DNA from 4 places in the Bacillus sp. LLTC93 genome. Region 3 is predicted to be linked to each of the others. Evidence: predicted binding sites of a transcription regulator. Region 3 holds the regulator's gene; each other region holds the start of a gene.
The links. Region 3 encodes LexA, which represses DNA repair genes until DNA is damaged. Its sites were predicted from a motif close to CGAACATATGTTCG; they were not measured.

Region 1 (4,708 bases), on a different contig from region 3:
TCTTTCACGATGAGCCCTATGACTCGATTTGTTCCTTCCTCAAACTGAAGCGAGATCGCTTCATGTTTTTCTAGAAAATGAACACGTTCCTCACTTAACATTCTTTGCATCAGCACCCACTCTAGCATGGCTCGTCTTGTGACAGCTGTTTCTTCTGTATCGGTGAGCGCTAATTCACCATCTTTTGTGATGAATCGAGATGTTCGATGCAATGTATTAAACCCGCCCATTGCCAGTAACTCTTTTGTATAATCAGGAAATAGACGTTCGAATATTTGCTTGCCAAGTGGCAGCATTCTATGTGGATGAAAGGCTTGAGGAGTGCCGAGACGGTTCTCAGGAGAGTCTGGCAGTTCATCCTTTTCAATAATAAACACCTGATGATAAAACGTTGATAATACCTTTGCAGCGAGCATTCCGGTGATACCGCCGCCAATGACGATCGCCTGCTCATATTTCATGGGTTGTGTCACAACATGCGCCTCCAATAAATAAGTAAAATGGTTACATGACCATTTCATCATATGTTGATACTTTGATTATAGCAAATTTGCGTTTTTTTGAATATAGAAAGGAAATGACACACTTCTTACCCGTAAATATGAGAAAAATCATCAATCAAAATCATTATTTTTAAAAATAACTATTAATTTAAGATCGATGACCGATAAATACAGTAAGGGGGTAGGAGAAGTGGATATACTACAGAGTGTTGTGACAGCTGCACCATATATGATGCAGATCTTAAAGAATGAAGTGACGATGGGTGTTATTGATCGAGAGAAATTCTTGCTTTATTTGCCATCAAAAGATGTTGATTTTCAAATACGAGCAGGTGATCTGATTAAACCAGATGATATGAATATGAAAAAAGCGCTTAGAGGTGAAACGTCGAGTACGTTTTTGCCAGAATCCGTCTATGGGATACCGTTAAATGCGATGGGTTTGCCGATATTCGATGAGAATCAACAAGTAGTTGGGGCAATTGCTTTAGGGTTTCCGATCAAAAATCAATTGGAGCTTGAGGCATATATGGAGTCGTTACATGACATTATCCAAAGTATTCAAGAGAAGGTACATGTCGTGGCGGCGCATTCAGAGGAGCTCTCTGCTACAAGTGAGGAAATGACCTTACAAACGCAGCAAACACTTGAAAGCTCGAAAAAAACATCAGAAATTACAAAAATGATTAAAGGCATCTCGAAACAAACGAGTTTGCTAGGATTGAATGCGTCAATTGAAGCAGCCCGAGCAGGAAAAGAGGGTGCAGGTTTTAGTGTTGTGGCAAGCGAAGTCCAAAAACTATCAAGCGAAACCTCACGTGCAACTGAAAATATTGAAAGCTCATTGCAAGGGATTTCTTCCAATATACATACATTACTTGAGAGTATGGATCATATGAAAGGATCATCGGCAGAGCAGGCTTTGCTTGTGACAGAGTTTAGCGAGGTCATTGATCGATTGACTGTGGTCAGCAGGGAAATGAAAGATTTTATGCAAAAAATTATGTCAACGTAACAAAAAAACGAATCCAAATAGGGTTCGTTTTTTTGTTACTCACATTTTATTTTTTAGGTGATGGATCAAAGCGATAATCGTATGTTTCGCCTTTTACAACATTTAAAAACTCGTGTCCAATTTGAACAAGCTGTGCATTTTTCCACTTGATGAGAGGGTCTTTATCAGGGTATTTCCAGTAAATCGTTTTCTTTCGATGGGTTAGTTTGTTTTCAATTTCAGCTCTGACTGCGTTTTCCTTTAGTTTTCCTCCACTATGACGATAGGTGTTGATGATATATGTTCCGTCAGGTGATGACATAGAGCGGATGAATGTTCCGTGAGAAACGCCTTGAAGAGAGAAGCATTTCCAATAAATGATACCAGCGAAGCTAATCAATAAGATGACAAGGATGATGGTGGTTTTCTTTTTTAACATGAATTCCTCCAGATATAGATCACAATATTTCTAATTTATGAGAGAGAATACAAAAAGATTCTTATAGTCCAAAAGTTCTATTTGTTTCAATTATCGGTCATTTTTTCTCAAGATTCAACAGAAAGCCGTAAAGATAAGGAAAATTTAAGGATGTCTTCATATGGATAGACGTTTCGAAAACACTTTACAAAAGAATTTGAGATCAGTAGACTTATGCTCATATAGAGAAATGGGGCAGATGGAATGATGCAAATCATCGATACGTATCAAAATTATGAAGAGCTTTCCGCTCATGAAAGAGAAGGGATTGACTATCAAATTCTTCACAAGCGGGAAGGGGATCAGCTTCTCGTTTTGTCGCCTCATGCCGGAGGAATTGAATCAGGCGTGAGTGAGCTGATCCATGAATTAGCAGGCGATTATTCTATGTATTTATTTGAGGGCCTTAAAGTGAAAGGCAATCATGTTCTTCATATTACAAGCACACGTTTTGATGAGCCGATTTGTCTTTCTCAAGTGCATACACATCATTATACGTTTGCGCTCCACGGCTACGGAGAAACAGACGTGCTACAAACATTAGTGGGGGGTACAGACAGAGAAAGAGCTACAGAAACGGTGAAACGTCTAACTTTGAATGGTTTTCCTGCATTGCTGCTATCTGAATCAGATCGTTTTTCTGGAACACATCCTGATAATATTAATAATCAATGTCTGACAGGGAAAAGCGTTCAAATTGAAATCAGTCAAGCTCAAAGAAGAGCATTCTTTCAAGACTTTAGGCGGCGCTATCGGCGTGATACACAAAATGAACAATTTTATAGATACACAAATGCACTGAAACAAGTATTAAGCCTTTATGAATAAACCTCTGTTGTCATACGGGCAGGCGTTTACGTTTGATAAACGGCTTCTTTTTCCGCAACTCTTTCCGCTTCCGCTTTCATTAAATAGGAAGTAAACTCCTTTTGAAAGCGAATGCCTACTTTTCGCTGTTCGAATAAGGCAAGCCGTTTTTCTGCAAAAGCCCAGGTTACGTGAAATGTTTGAGCAATATGCGAAATAGCTTGCTGCCGAAGGTTTGGAAGCTTCATTTGCAGGAGCAAAAAGGTCGGAACACAAAAGTGATACATGAATTGTTTTGCCTGAAACTCTTGCAGTTCTCGAAAGAGCTTGTGCATCTTGAAATGATTGCCTGCGTGTTTCAGCACATGACAGAGCTCGTGGGCAAAATCCTGCCACTGTTCTTCTGGTGATAGGGATCTGTTTAAAATAATACTGTAAAGACCTTGATGTTTGATCATCATGCTGCCGGTATCCTCGTAATGGACCCATACATGAAATTCAGAAGCGATCCTTTGCATATCCAAATAAGCAGGACCGCTTATTTGTAGTTGAGTGTATAACCGTTTAATATCTTCTTCTAAATGGGTTAAAAAATAAGTCATTTAAAAACCTCCACGCAAACGTATGTTCTATTTTTGACGTAAAAGAAAAGTCCATATAGGACTAAATGGCTAATAAAGCTATCGCTTACTTTTTATATCGGCTTATATTTAACAATTTTAACATAAAATCAAAGAAAAATGGAATTATTTCCTGTGTTTTTCGTCGTTTTTTCATTTTCCACTATTAAAAATGGAAGATTGAATTCAAATTTTACCATAGTGTTATGACTAAAACAAACAAAATTTGTCTTACGAATGCCACCGATTGATGAGAAAGATCAATTCAATCTAGCAAAAGGGAGTGCAGAACATGGTACAAATTTATCAAGATTTTATTCCAGTAGGAAACGGAAATCGGCCAGGATACGCTATGACACCGTTGTATGTGACTGTTCATAACACAGCGAATACGTCAAAGGGAGCTGATGCGAAAAGTCATGCGGCATACGTCAAACGCCCAACAACAGAGGTGAGCTGGCACTTTACAGTGGATGATCGTGAAATTTTTCAGCATCTGCCTTTAAATGAAAATGGCTGGCATGCAGGGGATGGTCATGGGAATGGTAACCGGAAATCAATCGGAATTGAAATTTGTGAAAATGAAGATGGGAACTTTCAGCAGGCTGTCAAACATGCTCAATGGCTCATTCAAAAGCTATTAAAAGAACATGACATTCCATTAGCAAATGTGGTTACACATCAGCATTGGTCTGGAAAAGCATGTCCACGCCTGCTGCTATCTACATGGGGTGAATTTAAAAAAGGAATTGAAACTGCAGGTGATCCGGAGACGGTCATCACGTATGTGGTCAAAAGCGGGGATACGTTAACAAGTATTGCCAAAGCCCATGGCGTCACGGTGAGTGATTTACAGAAATGGAATGACATTAGCGATCCGAACAAGATTCAAATTGGACAGGTTCTTAAAATTTATCGAAATGATGGAAAGGTGATGTATGAGCTGCCGGATGGGACTTTAAAGGTGACATCTCCTTTGACAAAGGGGGAGCACGTACGCCTCGTCCAAAAAGCACTTGCTGCTGTTTATTTTTATCCTGATAAAACGGCTGTAGATAAAGGAGTCGACGGGATTTATGGGGAAAAAACGGCCAATGCTGTAGCGCGTTTTCAGCTGATGAATGGTCTGACAAGTGATGGGGTATACGGACCTAAAACGAAGGAAAAGCTGCTTGAGCTATTAAATAAGTGAGTTTTTCTGTTTGTATGAATGAATGACAGCTTCACTTTTTTCATTTAATCGTCGGACATAAGGGGACGGCTGAAATTCAGCAAATTGAACATATCTCAATTGTTTGATTTTCTT
Region 2 (4,708 bases), on a different contig from region 3:
CAGAATCTGTTCATGATGAAAAAAAGGAGGAGCGAGATGACTTTGCTCCGGCGGTATATGATGATTTGACGTATAAAGCAGATGGAAGAGGCTTTTTAGATGGGCGTTTAACGCAAATCGTGCAAGTGGATGTCCGTTCAGGAGAGGTAGAGCCTGTCACGAGTGAGCAGCATCATCATGTGAATCATGTAGTATCTCCGTGCGGGAAGTGGCTTGCCTATATTCAATCAAATCCTCAGACGTTTTACATAAGTGATGTATGTCTTCTCTCATTAGAGGATGGTACGTCCAAGAAAATCACACAATCAACAGGCGCTTATTCCACCGTATCATTTTCTCCAAACGGAGAAAGCCTGTTATACATTGGACATGAGCGCGAATTTCAAAATGCAACGTTCCCGTCATTATGGCTGTATGATCTGAAGGAAGAAAAGACCGTTCAGCTATCAGAAATGCTCGATATGTATGTGGGCAACTGTATGGCAGGGGATAGTGTCATGGGTGAAGCCAATCAGCTTCCCCAATGGACAAAAGATAGTCAGGGGTTTTATGCGCTTGTCTCTGATCAAGGAAGTACAGGGATTTATTATTTCTCCATTGAAGGTTTAGCCTATCCTGTTCGACTAGAGGCAGAACATATCACGAACTTCAGCCTTCATCCTGATGAATCAAAATTGCTGCTTAGCCGGCTGTCACCCGTTTCACCAAGTGAGTTGTATGAGCTGACATTAGGGGAATCATTACTAAAGCAAATCACGTTCGAGCATGACGCCTTTCTTAAGGAGCATGTCCTATCAGTACCGGAGCCATTTTCGTTTCAGTCGAAAGAGGGCGACGATGTACATGGGTGGTTCATGAAGCCTTCTCAGATGGAAGATGGGAAGAAATATCCCCTCATTCTAGAAATTCATGGCGGACCGCATGCGATGTATGGTCACACGTATTTTCATGAATTTCAAATGCTCGCCTCTGAAGGCTATGCGATTGTGTACGTCAATCCTCATGGCAGTCATGGGTACGGACAGATGTTTACCGATCGTGTGAGAGGAAGCTATGGTGACGTTGATTATGAGGATGTCATGCTGGCTGTTGATCATGTGCTGGAAGCCTATGATTTCATTGATGAAATGAGGCTTGGAGTGACAGGCGGGAGCTATGGTGGTTTTATGACCAACTGGATTGTCGGACAGTCAGACCGCTTTCGTGCAGCCATCACACAGCGGTCCATCTCGAACTGGATTAGTTTTTATGGCATCAGTGATATTGGCTATTTCTTTACAAGGTGGCAGATTGATGGGGATATTTATGATTCGGTTGATAAGCTATGGGATCGTTCGCCGCTCAAGTATGTGAAACAGGTGAACACGCCGCTTCTCATCTTGCACAGCGATGAAGATTATCGCTGCCCAGTCGATCAAGCAGAGCAGCTTTTTGTGGCATTGAAGGAGCTTGGAAAAGACACAAGGCTGGTCAAATTCCCGAAAGCATCACATGATTTATCAAGAAGCGGTCATCCGGGGCAGCGTATTCAAAGACTGACCTTTATTCAAGAATGGTTTAGAGAAAAGTTATCCTAATGAAAAAAACGACCCAAATCGGGTCGTTTTCATGTCATATATGAATTAGAAAACCTGTTCAACTTCTACAACGCCAGGCACTTCTTCTAATAATGCGCGCTCAATACCGGCTTTCAATGTAATGGTTGAACTTGGGCAGCTGCCGCATGCACCAAGAAGACGTAATTTGACAATACCATCTTCAATGTCTACAAGCTCACAGTCTCCACCATCACGTAATAGAAATGGACGAAGTTTGTCTAGTACTTCCTGTACTTGGTCTTTCATTTCGACTTCAGTCATTAGATACAATCGCTCCTTTCACAACATATCACCATTATATTCATCTGGACGATAAAAATCTATTGATTGGTTTCAAAGTTTCCTTCTCATTATAGCACAATCTCATCTTGAAACAAAAAGTGATTTTGACTTTTTTCATACAGAAAGTTCAGCTAAAATAAAGGAAGAATAGGGGGCTTGTCAAATGAACCAAACCGTTGATCTTTATGTATATGGAAGAGATGTACTGTGCGCTAGCTGCGTGAATCTGCCTTCTTCAAAAGATACATTTGAGTGGTTAGATGCAGCGTTAAAACGAAAATATCCGAATCAGCCGTTTCGCATCACATATATTGATATTGAGCACCCGCCAGAAAACGAATGCCAAAAGGAATTGTCTGAACGAATTCTTGATGATGAATTCTTTTATCCACTTGTCCTAGTGGAGGATCAAATTGTTGGAGAGGGCAATCCAAAATTAAAAGACATTTATCAAGAAATGGAGAAATACGGGTACAAAGAGAGCAGTGAATAAGCTGTTCTTTTTTTGAGAAAACAGATAGAACATGCGTTCCTTTTTGTGTTGAAAAAGAACGTTTGTTCGTATATAATGGAATAAAAGGAGCGTGAGCATCATGAATTATTTACTGAAACAATCTCTTCATCAGCAAATACCGATTGATATGATTTATATGAAGAAAAACGGAGAGTGCACAAAGAGAAAAATTATAGTACACCGTCAATCGGAACAGCTCATCCAAGCGTATTGTTTATCGAAGAAGACAATGAGAACTTTTCGTAAAGACTGCATCCTTGCCCTTGCTCCGATCAAATTGACCAATCCATCGGCACATGCCGTTTCATAGAAAAAAGCTCCTTCGTCAGGAAGGAGCTTTGAGAAAAAATTCACATGAGTTTAGCCATTGTGATGCTTGTACATCCAAAGAAGTCCAGATTTTAGGAGTCTTGGCACACGGCCAACAAGTGGACGATCCGCAACTAAGCCAAAGCCGGCTTTTTTCCCTAAAGAGCCTAGTACCCCTTTTAGCTTAAACTGAGGATAAGCTTCAGGAAGCGGCTCGTTTTTCCAGCGTTTTTGTAGAGTTTGGACAATTTGTTCTGCCTGCGCCTCGGCAAGCTGTGCACTTGGGGCATGCGGTAGACTTGCGCAATCACCCACGACATATACATGCTCATCTCCAGGGAGATTGTGATGAGGAGTTAATACGACGCGGCCTTGTGCGTCTTTTTCAACATCCATGTCTCTTATCACTTTGCTTGGCTGAATGCCTGCTGTCCACACAATGACTTCTGCTTCAATCGCGTCGTCATGGTTGTAAACAACGCCTTCTTCAACCTTCGTTATATTGGCGCAGTTAATGATCTGTACATCATTTTCTTCAAACCATTTCTGCACATATAAACTTAATCTTTTTGGGAAGCTTGATAGAATCAGTTCTCCACGGTCAAAAAGAATAATGTTTAAATCGGTGCGGCTTTCTCGCAATTCACTGGCTAGCTCTACCCCGCTAAGTCCAGCCCCGACAATGCCAACTGTTGCGCCTGCACTCAAATTGTTTAATTTGTTATACGTATGCCTTGATTGATCAATGGTTTGAATGCTGTATGTATGTTCTTTTGCACCAGGGACATTATGGTACTTGTCCTCACAGCCAAGTCCAATGACCGTGTCATCATATGGAATGGGTTCACGGTCGCTGAATAAGATCTGTTTGTTTTCAATATCAATTTTTTCTACTTCCCCGTATTGAATATCCAGCTTCGGATGCTCTGGAAAAGATACTCGAATGTGATGATCAGAGATCGTTCCAGCAGCAAGTGCATAATATTCTGTTTTTAAACAGTGGTAAGGATTTCGATCAATTAATGTGATAGTAACATCATCAGGTAATTGATTTGGCAATAAGCGGTGGAGAACCCGCATATTCCCGTAACCTCCGCCGATCAAGACTAAATTTTTCATGACGATTCTCCTTTTCCCCCTAGACATTGAAAAACACTTATACTAAAAAACTTTAAGTTAAAATACCAAATAAAATTATATCGAATTTACTGTGAAACCACAATAATTGTTTCAAAATAACCTACATATTCATCAGTTAGTCCTAAATAGTAAAACATTTTACGAGGAATAGGCGTAACGTTGTAGAAGAAGCTCATGTTTTGACTAATAGAAGGAATTTCGGTAGGATGTAAAGGCGATGTGAGGTGAAGCACAGTGTTTCCATTGATCGAATTTTGTGTAAGTAATCTTGCACAAGGGTCTCAAGAAGCAAAAGAGAAGCTTGAAAAAGACCCAAACCTAGACGTTATGGAATACGGCTGTTTAAGCTACTGCGGCAAATGTATGGACTCCCCATTTGCGCTTGTAAATGGAGAATTTGTTTCAGGAGAAAATGCAGAGCAGCTAGTTGAGCGTATTTATGCTTTTATAGAGGAAAATGACATGTTTTAAATGCACCGCATGGGTCATGAGGTGCATTTTTTTCACACTTCCCGCTTCCATTTTTAAGGAGAATGAATAGAAAGCGCATTCAATATGTTATGCTAATAAAATATCATCAAAATGAAGCATCACACGAGAGAAAAAGAGGCATATGCATAATAAAAGCCCTTTGCCATGGCAGCAAAGAGCTTCTATGTATGAAAAACGGGGGATGATAAGATTGTCTCCTGAATCGACTCCTTTTATACTATAAAGAAACAACATTTTTGGAGGACGCTCATGACATCATTTCAATTCACGAAAATGCACGGATTAGGAAATAATTATATATATGTCAATCAGATGAAGGAACAGCTTCCAGAAGAGCAGCTATCAGAGATAGCGATCCGCGTGTCTTCTGTTT
Region 3 (4,708 bases):
AGCTTCAGAGGAAATTCCCTCCATTAAGTCTCCGTCTCCACAAATGCTGTATGTATAGTGGTCCACAACGTTAAAGTTGTCTTTGTTATACGTTTCCGCAAGATGTCTTTCTGCAAGTGCCATTCCAACTGCCATGGCAATCCCTTGTCCTAAAGGACCTGTTGTGGCATCTACGCCTTCAGTGTGTCCAAATTCAGGATGTCCAGGTGTTTTGCTTCCCCATTGGCGGAATTGTTTTAGATCTTCGATGCTAAGGTTGTATCCGCTTAAATGAAGCATGCTATAAAGAAGCATAGAACCATGTCCCGCAGATAAAACAAAGCGGTCTCTGTTAAACCAATTTGGATTTTGCGGACTTACGTTTAAGTGATTCGTCCATAAAGCGTATGCCATTGGTGCAGCACCCATTGGCATTCCAGGGTGACCGGAATTCGCTTTTTCAATTGCGTCTATGGAGAGAGTACGTATTGTTGCAATAGATTTCAATTCAATCGTTTCCATATAAATCCCCTTCCGTATCTTGTGTACACCATTATCATAAATCTACTGTCCTTTTTTCACAACTATTTCACGCTGAAAAAGAAGGATTTTGTCACATTTAGTTTATCGATCACCTAAAAACTTATGCAAATATGAAAAAAGATGAGAATATTCTTCCCATCTTTTCAAAATTCAAGAAATCACGACCTTAATGAAGGTTCTGATCTCTTTCTCTTTTTAATTTTTCTGGTGTGACATCGTTTCCTTCAGGATCGACGATTTTCACAGTTTTAAGTGTATTTTTCATAGAAGAACGAAAAGCTTTTAAATATTCTTCTCTTAAATGCTTTTGTTCTGTTTTTTCAGCGTCCGACAATCCCGTCTCTTTTGACTTTTTTGAAAGCTCATTTATTCTTGCAAGCTGTTCTTTAGAAATCATGACAAACTCCTTTAAAACATTTTCTCTACATACTACTAAATATCATTCATTTTTACAACAATTCATACTTACGTGGTAAGACCTTTTTCGTACTCTTGATACCTTCTATGCACCGTCGCCTTTGAAATGTCAAAGCCCAGTGCCTGAAGTGTTGCTGCAATTTCGGCAAACGTCATGTTGTTTTTTCTTAATCGAACAATCTCTGAAATCGGTACTTCAATACGCTCACGGCCAGGCGCCTGCTCATGGTGTTTTAAATTGAGTTCAGGCTGATACCCGCGCTCAACAGCCCTCTTCATTCCCCGCTTAATTTTCAGGTTATGAATTTTTCGTTGATACTCTTCCACGATTCCTACAATCTCAATGACCATCTCATCTGCTTCTGAAAGCTCAAGCTGTCCTCTATGAAAAACGCTATACACCTTTACTTTCTCTTTAAAAAGACAATGGAGAAGTGCAATTTTTGCTTGTCCTCTTCCAAGTCGCGTCTCATCCTGAATGAGAACAGCATCTATTGACTCTTCTTTCAGCGTAGCAAGCATATCAAAAACTCCATCACGATCTAGATCGTATCCACTTGCTTTTTCTTTAATGACTTTGACCACATTCATCTTGTGCAAAGCAGCTAAAGCTAGCAGTTCTTCTTCTTGTCTTTTCAGCGAGGTTTCCTGCTCTTCTTTGACAGTACTTACTCTCGCATAAATGATTGCGTTCATGTCTTCAATCGACCTTTCTACTGTACCGTTGCAAGTTGATATACGACTGGATGCTCTTTTTTGACTGGTATCACAAGAATGTCTCCAGGCTGGATTTCAGTTGAAGCAAGATCATTGTGTTCGGTTACCCAGTCAATAAACGCATTTTTGTCGATTGATTTACTATCGTTTACTTGATCAGCTAACCCCCAAAGAGTATCACCTGATTGAACCTCTATTTTAACATATTGATTTGGATCATTATGGCTAGTGACTGCGATAAGTGAGAGAAATATGCCAACGATGAATGAGAATACCCCAATAAAAATAATAGATTCTTTTAACCTCATAATGTCATCTCTCCTAATAGAATGTGTGTTCGCTCTTTCTGTTACTCATTATAGATACGAACAAACGTTTCTGTCAAACGTTTTTTTCGAACCTATGTTTGTACTGTTAGGAAAAACATGCTATAATTTCTTTAAAATTGACGTTTTGAGGTGCAAAAGATGACGAAGCTATCAAAAAGACAACTCGATATCCTGAAATTCATCAAAGAAGAAGTAAAAAGCAAGGGCTATCCCCCATCCGTTCGTGAAATTGGAGAAGCCGTCGGTCTAGCATCCAGCTCAACTGTCCATGGACATTTAGCTAGACTAGAAACAAAGGGCTTAATTAGAAGAGACCCGACAAAACCTAGAGCGATCGAAGTATTAGATGATGAGGAAATGAATATTCCAAAGAGTGCTGTAATGAATGTACCAGTCATCGGAAAAGTAACAGCCGGCTTGCCTATCACGGCTGTTGAGAATGTAGAAGAATACTTCCCTCTTCCAGAAACTTTTGCAGCACCAGATGAACAAGTATTTATGCTTGAAATTATGGGAGAAAGTATGATTGATGCTGGTATTTTGGACAAGGACTATGTCATTGTACGTCAGCAAAGCACAGCCAACAATGGAGATATTGTGGTCGCCATGACAGAGGAAGATGAAGCCACAGTGAAACGTTTTTATAAAGAAGATACACACTTTAGATTACAGCCAGAGAACCCGTCAATGGAACCGATTATTTTACAGAATGTGAGTATACTAGGTAAAGTGATTGGCGTATTTAGAAATATTCATTAAAGAAAAGCCGGAATTTCATCAGCTGCTGATGAAAACCGGCTTTTTCTTTTATGAACAAGAATAAGCAAGAATACTCGAACTTGGGAACGAACCAAATGTAAAGTTCGGCCATATAAAGCCTGTTGTACGGCCAAAAGGCTGTGAGGAAAGCACATACATTAAAAATACTTGACCGTTTCTAAGGAACACAATCGTCCACCTTCTATTACATCCCGCTGCAAATTGAACAGTTTGCTGGCCTCCACTTACACTTTGCCCTGAAATAAGTGACTGCATACTTTGAGGCTGAGAGACTGCTTGCTGATACTGAGAGATGATGTGCTGCGACGGAGCTGGCGGGGCTGATTGTCCGCCTGAACCTTGCCCTGGCCCAGTACCTCCCCCTCCGATTGGAAGCCCAGGAAAACCTCCAACTTGAGGAATAGGAAGCGATGGCCATCCTTGTACCTGCCTATCATACAAGTACCCATTCCACATAACTTCATACGGATGATACATACTAAACACCACTTTCTTAGACATTCATCACGACATTATATGTCATAAATGAAAAAGGGTGTTGAACGTCCAAATAAAATTTTTCCAAAAGACGTTTTATTCTTCTTTAGAACGGTTAAATAATAGTTGAGAAGAAAAAATAAAAAAATGAAAACTTTTTGTCTCACTCAAACGTTATATAGATAGAAAGAAAAGAAATAAAAAACATTTATATTTAACACTTGTAATATCACTGTAATTATTGTAACATTTGTAACATAAGAAGTTTTCATTTAAAAAAGGAGGCAATCGCCTTGAAAAAACTATTTGTTTTATTAACTGCTATTATGCTGATGATCTCATTACAAACAACAACACTGGCCGCTTCCAAAAAACCAGCCGCTTTAACAAATAAAGAAGCGTTACATATTGCCCTTGATGCACGAGAACACTTTTGGAGTGCGATGTCAGGCTATAAAATTAATGAACATTCAGATTACAAATTAAAATCATTTAGCTATAAAGACATGACGTACAACTATCTTTCTAAAACATTTGATACAAAGAAAAAACTAAACAGCTACCTATCTCAAGTTTTCACAAAAGATGCGATCACTCATGGTTTAAAAGACTATCAGTTTATTGTTCATAAAGGTAAAATGGCTGTTCCCGTCGGTGACGGAGACAATATGCTCAATTGGGAGAAAGCAACACCTAAACTTGTCTCTAAGAAAAATACAATCCGCACATATGAATTCACAGTCCCAACGCTTGATGGACGTAAAGTAAAACGAACTGTCACTTACGAGAAAGTACAAAAGGATTGGAAAGTAACAAAAATTGACGCTGTGATCTAATTAAAAACCAGGCCCATTACTAGGCCTGGTTTTTATATTGGAGAAAATTCAGTCATTCGATCTAGCGCGTGAGCAAGTGATGATGCCGCTTGAAATTCATGAAAAGGAAGCCCGAGCTGCACAGCTGTTTGAGCAATTTCTGGTCTGATCCCTGAAATGGTTGTCTCCACCCCGATTAACCGTAGTGATGTCACAAGATCAAAGATTTGATGAGCCACCATTGTATCAATAATGACGACACCCGATAAATCAATGCACAAATGCTGAACACCTTTTTGTGAGCACTGTTTTAATGTATTTTCTAATATAATCTTAGCTCTCGCTGTGTCAATGTCACCTACTAAAGGCAATAAGGCAATATGGCTTTTTAAGACGATCACAGGAGAGCTCAGCTCATAAATCATATCTCTTTGAGCAACGAGCTTTTTTGTTGTATTTTTCACATATTGCTGAATGAACACATGGATTGAAATGTTAAACGCCTCTGATATTAAATCATACCAATAAAAGATGCGGTCGATATCAATATCACCTTGACGCTGTTTAATAAACTCTTTTAAGTAATGAAGGACCACTCTTTGATTAGACATATATTCTCTGACAACATAATCTAATGGTGTGTTTAAATGC
Region 4 (4,708 bases), on a different contig from region 3:
ACCAAAAGGACTATTAAATGAAAACATTCTCGGCTCAAGCTCACCAATAGAGAATCCGCAGTGCGGACAAGCATGATGTTCACTGAATAACAGCTCTTCTTGTCCAATCACATCAATCATGACCCGGCCTTCACCTAGACGAAGTGCCGATTCAAGGGAATCAGACAGCCTAGCTGCTACGCCTTCCTTCACCACAATCCGGTCAATTACGACTTCAATGGAATGTTTTTTATTCTTTTCGAGCTCGATATCTTCTGAAAGGTCTTCCATCTCTCCATCGACTCTCACTCGAACATAGCCCTGCTTCCGAATTTGATCAAGTACTTTGACATGTGTTCCTTTGCGGCCAGATACGACCGGCGCAAGCACTTGCAATTTCGTTCTTTCTGGATATTCTAAAATGCGATCTGTCATTTGCTCAATCGTTTGTGATGTAATTTCAATCCCGTGTATAGGACAAATAGGTTTTCCGACTCTAGCATATAATAGACGTAAGTAATCATAGATTTCAGTGACAGTTCCAACCGTTGATCTAGGGTTCCGGCTTGTTGTTTTTTGGTCAATACTAATCGCCGGAGAAAGACCTTCAATGGCATCTACATCTGGTTTATCCATTTGTCCGAGAAACTGGCGCGCATATGCTGAAAGAGATTCAACGTACCGGCGCTGACCTTCTGCATAAATGGTATCAAAGGCAAGCGACGATTTTCCTGAACCAGATAGCCCCGTAATGACCACTAGCTGGTCACGCGGGATATTCACATCGATATTTTTAAGGTTGTGGGCTCTAGCACCTTTCACCTCTATTCGTTCCATAGCCATCAGGCAATCATCCTTCCGCTTTTAGCTCTAGCAATAGATCTCTTAATTCTGCTGCTTTTTCAAAATCAAGCGCTTTTGCTGCATCTTTCATTTCCATCTCGACTTTTTCGATCACTTTTTCTCGTTCTTTTTTGCTCATTTTCGACAGCTTTGGAGCTGCTTTTGTTTCATATTCTTCCGATTCCTCATGTATCTTCGTTGCCTTAATGACATCTCTGATTTTCTTATGAATCGTTTGTGGGGTAATTTCAAATTTCTCGTTATATGCTTCTTGCTGTTCTCGTCTTCGCTTCGTTTCTTCAATCGCAATGTCCATTGATTTCGTCATTTTGTCTGCATACATAATGACCCGGCCTTCTGCATTTCTCGCTGCCCGGCCAATCGTCTGGATGAGGGATCTTTCAGAGCGTAAAAAGCCTTCTTTATCCGCATCTAAAATAGTCACGAGCGACACCTCTGGAATATCCAGCCCTTCACGAAGAAGGTTGATTCCAACGAGTACATCATATTTACCGAGGCGTAAATCACGGATAATCTCAATCCGCTCAAGGGTCTTAATTTCTGAATGCAGATAATTGACCTTGATCCCAATTTCTTTTAGATAATCTGTGAGATCCTCAGACATTTTCTTCGTCAAAGTAGTCACAAGCACACGCTCATTTTTCTCAACTCTTGCATGAATTTCTCCGATTAAATCATCGATTTGTCCTTCAATCGGACGGACTTCAATGATCGGATCCAGTAGACCAGTTGGGCGGATGATTTGTTCCACGACCTCTGGCGTTTTCTCAAGCTCGTACGGCCCTGGCGTTGCAGATACATGCACAATATGATTGATATGCTTTTCAAACTCATCAAAGGTGAGCGGTCTATTATCAAGTGCTGATGGCAGACGGAATCCGTGATCAACCAACACTTGTTTTCTTGCTTGGTCTCCGTTGTACATTGCTCGGATTTGCGGAATCGTCACGTGTGACTCATCGACAACAATCATAAAATCATCCGGGAAATAATCAAGCAGTGTGTAGGGTGTTGAACCAGGAGGGCGCAAGGTCAGATGTCTTGAATAGTTCTCGATTCCTGAACAAAAGCCCATCTCCCTCATCATCTCAAGATCATATCTTGTCCGCTGCTCAAGGCGCTGTGCTTCAAGCAACTTTCCGTTTTCACGAAGCTTTTCGAGCTGCTCTTCAAGCTCTTGCTCAATATTGATAATTGCTTTTTCCATTTTTTCTTCTCTTGTGACGAAGTGAGATGCTGGGAAAATAGCAACATGATCACGATCACCAAGTATTTCTCCAGTCAGTGCATCCACTTCACGAATACGTTCAATTTCATCACCGAAAAACTCCACTCTGATACAATGCTCATCTCGTGAAGCAGGAAAAATTTCAACGACGTCGCCCCGTACTCGGAAGGTTCCGCGCTGAAAATCTATATCATTACGAGAATACTGAATATCCACCAGCTTACGAAGAAGCTGATTGCGTTCAATTTCCATTTCAGTGCGCAAAGACAGCACAAGCTCTCGGTATTCCTCTGGCGAACCTAAGCCATAAATACAGGATACACTAGCAATGATGATGACATCTCTCCGCTCAAATAACGAGGATGTGGCGGAGTGTCTCAACTTATCTATCTCATCATTGATGCTGGCGTCCTTTTCAATAAATGTATCGGTCTGAGGAACATATGCCTCAGGCTGGTAATAATCATAGTAACTCACAAAATATTCGACAGCATTATTCGGAAAGAATTCCTTAAACTCACTGTATAACTGACCGGCAAGTGTCTTGTTATGCGCAATGACAAGTGTCGGCTTGTTCACTTCGTTGATCAGGTTTGATACAGTGAAGGTCTTTCCCGTACCTGTAGCACCTAACAGCGTTTGATGCTGTTTCCCCTGATGGATCCCCTCAACAAGCTTTTCAATCGCCTTCGGCTGATCTCCTTGGGGCTGATAGTTAGAAACTAATTCAAAGCGGTCACTCACATCAAAGCCTCCGTTTCGTTACGAAATCTATCTAATGAATATATTATCATAAAAGAACACAAAAATACGAACTAAAGTTCGTGTCTCACTTGATTTTTATTTCCAATACAGTCATACCCTCTCTCCCATGGCAAATAACCCTTCTAAGAAACCTTCCTTTCAGTATGGAACATTTTGGAGCGAGATATTCGATGAGCAGAAAAACATCACAAAAAAGAAAGCTGCGCTCACTAGAAATCGTAAGCACAGCTCCTGTTTTAAAAACGTCACCTTTCGGCCTATCACGATCACATCAATGATGTTTTTCAGCCTTCTCTCTTTTTTCGATTTCTTTCTTAGCCATAAACAATGCTCCAGCTACTAAAGAAATAATATCTAATCCTACGATAAAGTAGGTTTCTGTATAGCCTTTCATGTACGAGGCAAATAAAAGCGCTGCTGTTAATGCAATGCCCACGTAATGATTATAAGTCACCTTTGAAAATAAAATAACGAGCAGGAAAGGAAAAACAAGTGCGAATATGGCTTTTGTAATCACAAAAACCCTCCCTCTTCATGGTCTACTCCCTTGATTATAGTAAAGATTGGCATATTGAACAATTCACAGTTTTCGATTTCACCTTTTTTCTTCACGTTTGGTGACTTTTGTTATAGCTATAGAAGAAAATTAGTGAGAACGTCCCCTTTATAAAGATAGGTCTTTACGTCTTTGACAGTAACATCCAATAAATCCTATGATTAAAATGATAGTGCGCACTATCATTTTGAAAATAGAGAGACAAACAAACCATTGGCTTTTTGGATAAGGGGGCATTCCCATGTATTCAGTGTTATTTCATGCGGCTGAAGAATCCGCATCACTCGCAGGGGCAAAAGGCGTGAATTTGATCAAATTAAACAATCACGGCTTGCCAGTCCCAGATGGATTTATTATTAAAACCAACAGCTTTGCAAGCTTTCTTTCATATCACAATCTGCATTCAACTGAACAAAACCTTGCACAAAAAATCAAAAAAGCTTCGTTTCCTTCACAAATGGAAGCAGAGTTACTTTCATCCTTTCAATCATTGCTGAAGGCATATCCCTCAGTTGCTGTTCGATCCTCTTCTGTTGCTGAAGATCTCGAAGGTGCCTCATTTGCAGGACAGTACGAGACCTATTTAAATATCAAGACAAATGAAGAATTTTTGCAGGCTGTCAAAGAATGCTGGTCTTCTTATTTTGCAGCAAGAGTCACAGAATATAAGGAAGAGATGGATGAAAACGAGGAAGAGATACCGCTCATGGCTGTCGTCGTTCAAGGATTGATCCATTCTGACGTCTCCGGTGTCATCTTTAGTGAAAATCCGGTATCAGGAAAAACAAACGAAGTCATGATGACAGCAAGCTACGGATTAGGAGAAGCGATCGTCTCTGGTCTCGTGACACCTGACACGTTTATTGTAGACAAAGAGACGTTTTCTATTGAAAAATCACTGGGAACAAAAGAACTGCAAATTGTTCCTTACCAAGAGGGCGTCATTGAACAGCCTGTATCCGAGGAAATGGCTGGCCAATTTTGCCTGCATGATGATCAATTGGTAGAAATCATGCAAATCACCAAACAAGTAGAAACACTTTACGGACATGGAGTAGATATCGAATTCGGAATATCAAATGGTACTTTTTATTTGCTTCAAGCAAGACCGATTACCGCTTCACTGCCAAAAACAGCAAATGAAGCAGCAGGTGCTTCTTTACAAATTCAGCCAGAAGAGCTGCAGGATTTCTGGATTTCAATGGACGATCATATGCCAGGCCCAACGAGTCCTCTTTTCTCAAGCTTAATCATACCTGCTTTAAAAAGCGGGATGAAGAAAAATGGAGAAAAGTATCAAGTACCTGATCTCAACA

Region 1: C6W18_RS11785 (ImmA/IrrE family metallo-endopeptidase) is a predicted target of LexA. The motif match lies at 3,400-3,413, and genes of this name have one in related genera.
Region 2: C6W18_RS06300 (WYL domain-containing protein) is a predicted target of LexA. The motif match lies at 2,429-2,442, and genes of this name have one in related genera.
Region 4: uvrB (excinuclease ABC subunit UvrB) is a predicted target of LexA. The motif match lies at 2,883-2,896, and genes of this name have one in related genera.

Annotation. Positions count from the first base shown of each region.
Region 1 covers NZ_PVME01000003.1:453,001-457,708, reverse strand. Annotated here, with positions in the region: gene C6W18_RS11805 (FAD-dependent oxidoreductase) at 1-473, opposite strand, end outside; gene C6W18_RS11800 (methyl-accepting chemotaxis protein) at 694-1,518, shown strand; gene C6W18_RS11795 (DUF5412 domain-containing protein) at 1,565-1,936, opposite strand; gene C6W18_RS11790 (poly-gamma-glutamate hydrolase family protein) at 2,180-2,803, shown strand; gene C6W18_RS11785 (ImmA/IrrE family metallo-endopeptidase) at 2,830-3,384, opposite strand; gene C6W18_RS11780 (N-acetylmuramoyl-L-alanine amidase) at 3,695-4,594, shown strand; gene C6W18_RS20460 (hypothetical protein) at 4,583-4,708, opposite strand, start outside.
Region 2 covers NZ_PVME01000002.1:196,514-201,221, reverse strand. Annotated here, with positions in the region: gene C6W18_RS06315 (S9 family peptidase) at 1-1,577, shown strand, start outside; partial or broken gene C6W18_RS06310 (NifU family protein) at 1,623-1,922, opposite strand; gene C6W18_RS06305 (YuzD family protein) at 2,044-2,373, shown strand; gene C6W18_RS06300 (WYL domain-containing protein) at 2,474-2,704, shown strand; gene C6W18_RS06295 (NAD(P)/FAD-dependent oxidoreductase) at 2,755-3,822, opposite strand; gene C6W18_RS06290 (YuzB family protein) at 4,078-4,314, shown strand; gene dapF (diaminopimelate epimerase) at 4,585-4,708, shown strand, end outside.
Region 3 covers NZ_PVME01000001.1:62,757-67,464, reverse strand. Annotated here, with positions in the region: gene tkt (transketolase) at 1-501, opposite strand, end outside; gene C6W18_RS00370 (DUF896 domain-containing protein) at 689-919, opposite strand; gene C6W18_RS00365 (YneB family resolvase-like protein) at 988-1,635, opposite strand; gene yneA (cell division suppressor protein YneA) at 1,653-1,964, opposite strand; gene lexA (transcriptional repressor LexA) at 2,124-2,744, shown strand; gene C6W18_RS00350 (hypothetical protein) at 2,793-3,242, opposite strand; gene C6W18_RS00345 (IseA DL-endopeptidase inhibitor family protein) at 3,536-4,078, shown strand; gene C6W18_RS00340 (STAS domain-containing protein) at 4,111-4,708, opposite strand, start outside.
Region 4 covers NZ_PVME01000002.1:443,622-448,329, forward strand. Annotated here, with positions in the region: gene uvrA (excinuclease ABC subunit UvrA) at 1-822, opposite strand, end outside; gene uvrB (excinuclease ABC subunit UvrB) at 830-2,815, opposite strand; gene C6W18_RS07545 (CsbA family protein) at 3,108-3,353, opposite strand; gene C6W18_RS07550 (PEP/pyruvate-binding domain-containing protein) at 3,634-4,708, shown strand, end outside.